Linked DNA regions of Aromatoleum petrolei. The protein of the gene in region 1 interacts with the protein of each later gene in a pairwise test. Links are inferred from orthologs where the notes say so. Each region holds a gene or a part of one and is shown in the gene's direction. Other genes may lie near its edges. The genes, in order: ptsN and trkA.

Region 1 (3,166 bases):
ATCCTGCCGGATGTCGTCGTGCGCAAGATCCGCAACCGCTGGGCCGTCACGCTCAACCCCGAGGCGATGCCCAAGCTGCGCATCAACTCACTGTACGCCAGCATCCTGCAACAGAACCGCGGATCGGGCGGCGCGCTGACCAGCCAGCTGCAGGAAGCACGCTGGCTAATCAAGAACGTGCAACAGCGTTTCGACACCATCCTGCGGGTTTCGCAGGCGATCGTTGACCAGCAGCGACAGTTCTTCGATTATGGTGATGTGGCGATGCGACCCCTGACGTTGAGGGAGATCGCGGACCAGCTCGAACTGCACGAATCGACTGTTTCGCGGGTCACGACGCAGAAATTCATGGCCACACCGCGCGGCGTGTTCGAACTGAAGTATTTTTTCGGCAGTCACGTTGCCACCGACACCGGTGGGGCGGCCTCTTCCACGGCGATTCGAGCGCTGATTCGCCAGCTGGTGGAGGCCGAAGACAGGAAAAAGCCCCTGTCCGACGCGAAAATTGCCGAGTTGTTGGGCCAGCAGGGTATCGTGGTGGCGCGCAGAACGATCGCGAAATACCGCGAGTCACTCAATATTCCGCCGGTCAGCCTGCGCAAAGCGATCTGAAAAACGATCTGACAATACGAGGAAACATCATGAATCTCACCATCACCGGACATCACGTCGAAGTCACCCCCGCGATCCGCGAGTACGTCAATACGAAGCTCGATCGCGTCATCCGCCATTTCGACAACGTGACCAGCGTCAGCGTGATCCTGTCGGTGGAGAAGCTGCGCCAGAAGGCGGAAGTGACGCTGCACGTGCGCGGCAAGGACATCTACGTCGAGAGCGAGGACGCCGACCTGTATGCAGCCATCGACAGCATGGCCGACAAGCTCGACCGCCAGGTTCTCAAGTACAAGGCCAAGAACAACGACCACGGCCACGACACGCTGAAGCACCAGCAACCGACCGAGCTGTGATCCTTTAATTCACGCCGAGGGACCGGGGTGTGTTTATAATTCGCGCGTTTTCAACCCGCGCCTGCCGCACACCCCGAGCCTCCTCCCGCATCCGATCGGCAGCGGCACGGCCCGTGTCGTGCAGGTGGTGATCCGCATGAGCCTCATCGCCGAACTCCTGCCCCCCTCGAACGTCGTCATCGATCTGGACGCCAGCAGCAAGAAGCGTGTTTTCGAACAAGCCGGTCTCCTGTTCGAGAACCATCAGGGCATTGCCCGCAGCGTCGTCTTCGACAGCCTGTTCTCACGCGAACGCCTCGGCTCGACCGGCCTGGGTCAGGGCATCGCCATTCCCCACGGCCGCATCAAGGGCCTGAAGGAAGCCGCCGGCGCCTTCCTGCGCCTCTCGGCCCCAGTGCAGTTCGACGCTCCCGACGGCCGCCCCGTGACGATGCTGTTCGTGTTGCTCGTGCCCGAGCAGGCCAACGAAACCCACCTGCAGCTGCTGTCCGAGCTTGCGCAGATGTTCAGCGACCGCGACTTCCGCGAACAACTGCAGAACGCGCCCGACGTCGCGACGATCCATACGCTGTTTGCCTCCTGGGGTCCGCATGCGGCAGACCAGCGTCGCGCGGCTGTATGACCTGCACCGCGAACGGCTGGAGCTGACGCACGTCAGCGGCCGGCTGGACCGGGTCATCTCGGTCAACGAAGAGCGTATCTGGCCGGCCGACCTCGTCGGCCACCTGAACCTGATCCATCCGACGCGCATCCAGATCCTCGGCGCGGCCGAGCTCTCGTGGGCGCAGCGGCATTCGCGCGAAAAGGTCGCCCACCACCTCACCGAAATCATCGGTGCACGCCCGCCGGCGATCATCGTCGCCGACGGCTGCAGGATCCCCGACATCCTGAACGGCATCTGCGAGCACGCAGAGGTCGCCCTGATCACGACGCCACAACCGTCGGCGAGCGTGATCGACCAGTTGCGCCTGTACATGTCGCGCGAGCTCGCCGAGAAGGTCTCGCTGCACGGCGTGTTCATGGACGTGCTGGGCGTGGGCGTGTTCATCACCGGCAGCTCCGGCGCCGGCAAGTCCGAGCTGGCCCTGGAACTCATCTCGCGCGGCCACGGGCTGGTCGCCGATGACATCGTCGAATTCTCGCGCATCGCGCCAACGGTGCTCGAGGGGCGGTGCCCGGAGATGCTCAAGGACTTCATCGAGGTGCGCGGCCTGGGCATCCTCAACATTCGCACGATTTTCGGCGAGACCGCCTGCCGGCGAAAGATGCGCCTGCGCCTGATCGTGCACCTCGAGCGCCGCCTGCCGGGCCAGTCCGATCCCTCGCGCCTGCCGGTGCAACGCGAGACACAGGACATCCTCGGTGTACAGGTGATCCGCACGACGCTGCCCGTCGCCGCGGGGCGCAACATCGCGGTGCTGCTCGAGGCCGCTGTGCGCTCGACCATCCTGCAACTGCGCGGGATCGATTCAACGCAGGAATTCATCGACCGTCAGCAACGCCTGCTCGACGCCGACGGGGAAACCCTCTAAGCGGGAACGGCCGGCAAGACTCTTGCCGCAGTGCCGCATCGGCTGATACGCTCAAGGTCTTTGCGCCGCCCCGCGAAGGCCTCCCCGATGACTGCCGCAACACCGGATTACCTGGAAAAGATCCTCAATGCCCGCGTCTACGACGTGGCCGAGGAAACGCCGCTGGACCTCGCCACGAATCTCTCGGAGCGCGTGCACAACCGCGTCTTCCTGAAGCGTGAGGACATGCAACCGGTGTTCAGCTTCAAGCTGCGCGGCGCGTACAACAAGATGGCGCACCTGTCGCCGCAGGCCCTCAAGCGCGGCGTGATCTGCGCCTCGGCAGGCAACCACGCGCAGGGTGTCGCACTTTCGGCACAGCGCATGGGCGTGCGCGCGGTGATCGTGATGCCGACCTCGACGCCGCTGATCAAGGTCGAGGCGGTCAAGGCGCGCGGCGGCGAGGTGGTGCTGGCCGGCGACTCCTATTCCGACGCCTATGCCCACGCGGTCGAGCTCGAGAAGACCGAGAAACTGACCTTCGTCCATCCCTACGACGACCCGGACGTAATCGCCGGCCAGGGCACGATCGGCATGGAGATCCTGCGCGCGCACCCGGACCCGATCCACGCAGTGTTCTGCGCCGTCGGCGGCGGCGGCCTGATCGCCGGCGTGGCGGCTTATATC
Region 2 (3,123 bases), 330 kb from region 1 along the record:
CTGGTGGTGGCGACCGACCACACATTGGAGTCGCTGGTGCGCGAGGGCTGGGAGGAGGCGCTGGCGGTGCGTCTGTTCGAGGTGAGCCTCGCGCCGCCCTCGCTCGCGGACGTGCGCGACGACCTGCCGGAGATCGCGGCGCAGTTGCTGCTGCACCTCGTGGAGGCCGGCGAGGTGCCGCGTCGCCACTTCTCGACCGCGGCGCTCAATGCGCTGCGCGCCCAGCCCTGGCCGGGCGGCTATGCGGAACTGCGCGCGGCGGTGAAGTCGCTGGCGCTCGGGACGCTGGACGAGGAAATCGCGCTCACGGATGTGCGCAGGCTGCTGATCCCGGCCAGCGAGGGGGCGGTTGCGGTATCGCTTGACCAGCCGCTGCGCGAGGCGCGCGAGGCCTTCGAGCGCCTGTACTTCGAGCACCACCTGCGCCTCGAGGGCAACAACATGACGCGCCTGGCGGAGAAGAGCGGGCTCGAGCGCACCCACCTGTACCGCAAGCTCAAGCAGCTCGGGCTGCACGGCAGTCGGCGCAGCGAGGAAGCCTGAGGGACTGAGGCGGCCGTGCAACAGTCGCACTGCGCGGGTCGGCAGCTCGCGTAGAATCGGGCTTCCTTAATGTTCGGGGCGACTCACCGGTGAAGATCATCATCCTGGGCGCGGGCCAGGTCGGCGCGTCGGTGGCGGAGAACCTCGTCTCCGAGGCCAACGACATCACGCTGATCGACACCAGTGCCGAGCAGCTCGAGGTGCTGCGCAACCGCCTCGAATTGCGCACGGTGATCGGCAATGCCGCCTCGCCGTCGGTGCTGCGCGAGGCCGGCGCGGACGACGCCGACCTGCTGATCGCGGTGACGCAGTCCGACCAGACCAACCTGTGCGCGTGTCGTGTCGCGAAGACCTTGTTCAACCTGCCCACGCGCGTCGCGCGACTGCGCTCGAGCGACTTCGTCGACCACCCCGAACTGCTCGACGACGACAACTTCGCGGTCGATTTTTCGATCTGCCCGGAGCAGGTCGTGACCGACTACATCAAGCGCCTGGTGGCCTTCCCCGAGGCGCTGCAGGTGATGGAATTCGCCGGCGGGGTGCTGAGCCTGATCTGCGTGCGCGCGTTCGAGGGCGGGCCGCTGGTGGGACACCCGCTGAAGGCGCTGCGCTACCACATGCCCAACGTCGAGGTGCGCATCGCGGCGATCTACCGCGGCGACGGCGAGGCGATCATCCCCGAAGGCGACACGATGATCCTGCCCGGCGACGAGGTCTTCTGCCTCGCCTCGACGGTGCACATCCGCCAGGTGATGCGCGAGATCCGGCGCGAGGACCGGCCGATCCGCCGCATCATCATCGCCGGCGGGGGCAACATCGGGCTGCGACTGGCGCGCGCCATCGAGGACGATCACAACGTCAAGGTGATCGAGGTCGATCGCCGCCGCGCCGATGTCCTCGCGAGCCAGCTGCATCGGGCGCTGGTGTTGCGCGGCGACTCGACGGACGAGAAGCTGCTCGAGAACGAGGGCATCGACGAGGCGGACATGTTCCTCGCGCTGACCAACGACGACGAGGACAACATCATGTCCGCGTCGCTCGCCAAGCGCATGGGGGCGCACCGCACGCTGGCGTTGATCAACCGGAAGAGCTACGTCGATCTGGTGCAGGGGGGGCCGATCGACATCGCCATCTCGCCCGCCCAGACCTCGATCGGCTCGCTGCTGCAGCACGTGCGCCAGGGCGACGTGGTGGCGGTGCACAGCCTGCGCCGCGGCGCGGCGGAGGCGCTGGAGATCATCGCGCATGGCACGCGCAAGGATTCCAAGGTGGTCGGCCGCACGATCGCGGAGATCGCGCTGCCCAAGGGCGCGACCATCGGCGCGATCGTGCGCGATGAGTTGCGGCCCGACGGCAAGGTCGCGCGCCGCCTAGTGGTGATGCCGCACCATGACACGGTGGTCGACAGCGGCGACCACGTGATCGTGTTCTGCACGCACAAGAAGCTCGTGCGCCAGGTCGAGAAGCTGTTCCAGGTGGGCTTCGGCTTCCTATGAGGTGGCGCGCGGATTCCCACCCGGTGCTCAACGCACTGGGGCTGATCGTGATGCTGTTCGCCGTGCTGATGCTCTTTCCGCTCGTGGTGTCGTGGTTCATCGGCGACGGCGCGACGATCGCGTTCGACCACGCGGTGCTCATCACGCTGGCCGCCGGGCTGCTGATGTGGCTGCCGACGCGCGGCAGGAAGCGCGACCTGCATACGCGCGACGGTTTCCTGCTGGTGGCGCTGACCTGGGTCGTGATGCCGGTATTCGGTGCGCTGCCGCTGCTCGACTTCATCCCCGACCTGTCGGTGACCGACGCCTACTTCGAGGCCGTGTCCGGCCTCACCGCAACGGGCGGGACGGTGCTGGTGGGGCTGGAGCACCTGCCGATATCGATCAATCTGTGGCGCACCTTCATGCACTGGATCGGCGGCATGGGCGTCATCGTGCTGGTGGTGGCGATCCTGCCGCTGCTGGGCATCGGCGGGCGGCAGCTGATGAAGGTCGAGGTGCCGACGCCGATGAAGGAGCAGAGCCTGACGCCGCGCATCGCCGAGACCGCCAAGGGGCTGTGGCTGACCTATTGCCTGCTCACGGTGGCCTGCGCGGTGAGCCTGTGGCTGGCCGGGCTGGAAGGTTGGGAGGCGATCATCCACACCTTCAGCGTCGTCGGCCTGGGCGGGTTTTCGAGCAAGGATACGTCGCTCGGGTATTTCGACAGCGTGCCGGTGGACATGATCGTGATCCTGTTCGCGCTGCTCTCCGGTCTCAACTTCGCGACGCATTACCTCGCCTTCGCACGCCGCAGCGTCAGGCCCTACCTCGTCGACCCCGAGCTGCCCTTCTATTTCGCGACGCTGGCGCTGAGCATCGTCGTGCTCACCGCGTACCTCATGCAGTTCGACGCGCACGAGGATCTGCTCAGCACGTTGCGCTATGTAGCCTTCCATGTCGTCTCGATCTCGACCTCGCTCGGGCTGGCGACCTACGACTACACGCTGTGGCCGATGTTCGCGCAGATCTGGGTGCTGTTCCTCGGCAGTTTCATCGCGTGCTCCGGTTCGGCCGGTGGCGGCATCAAGATGATGCGCGCGAT

The links.
Region 2: the proteins of ptsN (region 1) and trkA interact in binary tests that used the Escherichia coli proteins (3 or more experiments, as listed by UniProt). The link is inferred for Aromatoleum petrolei from one-to-one orthologs.

What each region holds. Positions count from the first base shown.
Region 1 is NZ_CP059560.1:2,385,673-2,388,838, forward strand. What follows is about bases 1-2,847. They hold ptsN (PTS IIA-like nitrogen regulatory protein PtsN), read left to right. Parts: upstream 1-1,104; coding sequence 1,105-1,590; downstream 1,591-2,847. Other genes in these bases: ToN1_RS10900 (RNA polymerase factor sigma-54), read left to right, coding at 1-612; hpf (ribosome hibernation-promoting factor, HPF/YfiA family), read left to right, coding at 642-968; hprK (HPr(Ser) kinase/phosphatase), read left to right, coding at 1,559-2,500; ilvA (threonine ammonia-lyase, biosynthetic), read left to right, coding at 2,588-2,847. Also shown: more of ilvA, read left to right, coding at 2,848-3,166. UniProt on the Escherichia coli protein: Seems to have a role in regulating nitrogen assimilation.
Region 2 is NZ_CP059560.1:2,719,569-2,722,691, forward strand. What follows is about bases 32-2,835. They hold trkA (Trk system potassium transporter TrkA), read left to right. Parts: upstream 32-632; coding sequence 633-2,039; downstream 2,040-2,835. Other genes in these bases: ToN1_RS12425 (sigma-54-dependent transcriptional regulator), read left to right, coding at 32-543; ToN1_RS12435 (TrkH family potassium uptake protein), read left to right, coding at 2,036-2,835. In the rest of the region: more of ToN1_RS12425, read left to right, coding at 1-31; more of ToN1_RS12435, read left to right, coding at 2,836-3,123. UniProt on the Escherichia coli protein: Part of the constitutive potassium transport systems TrkG and TrkH. May regulate the transport activity of TrkG and TrkH systems. Binds to NAD(+) and NADH.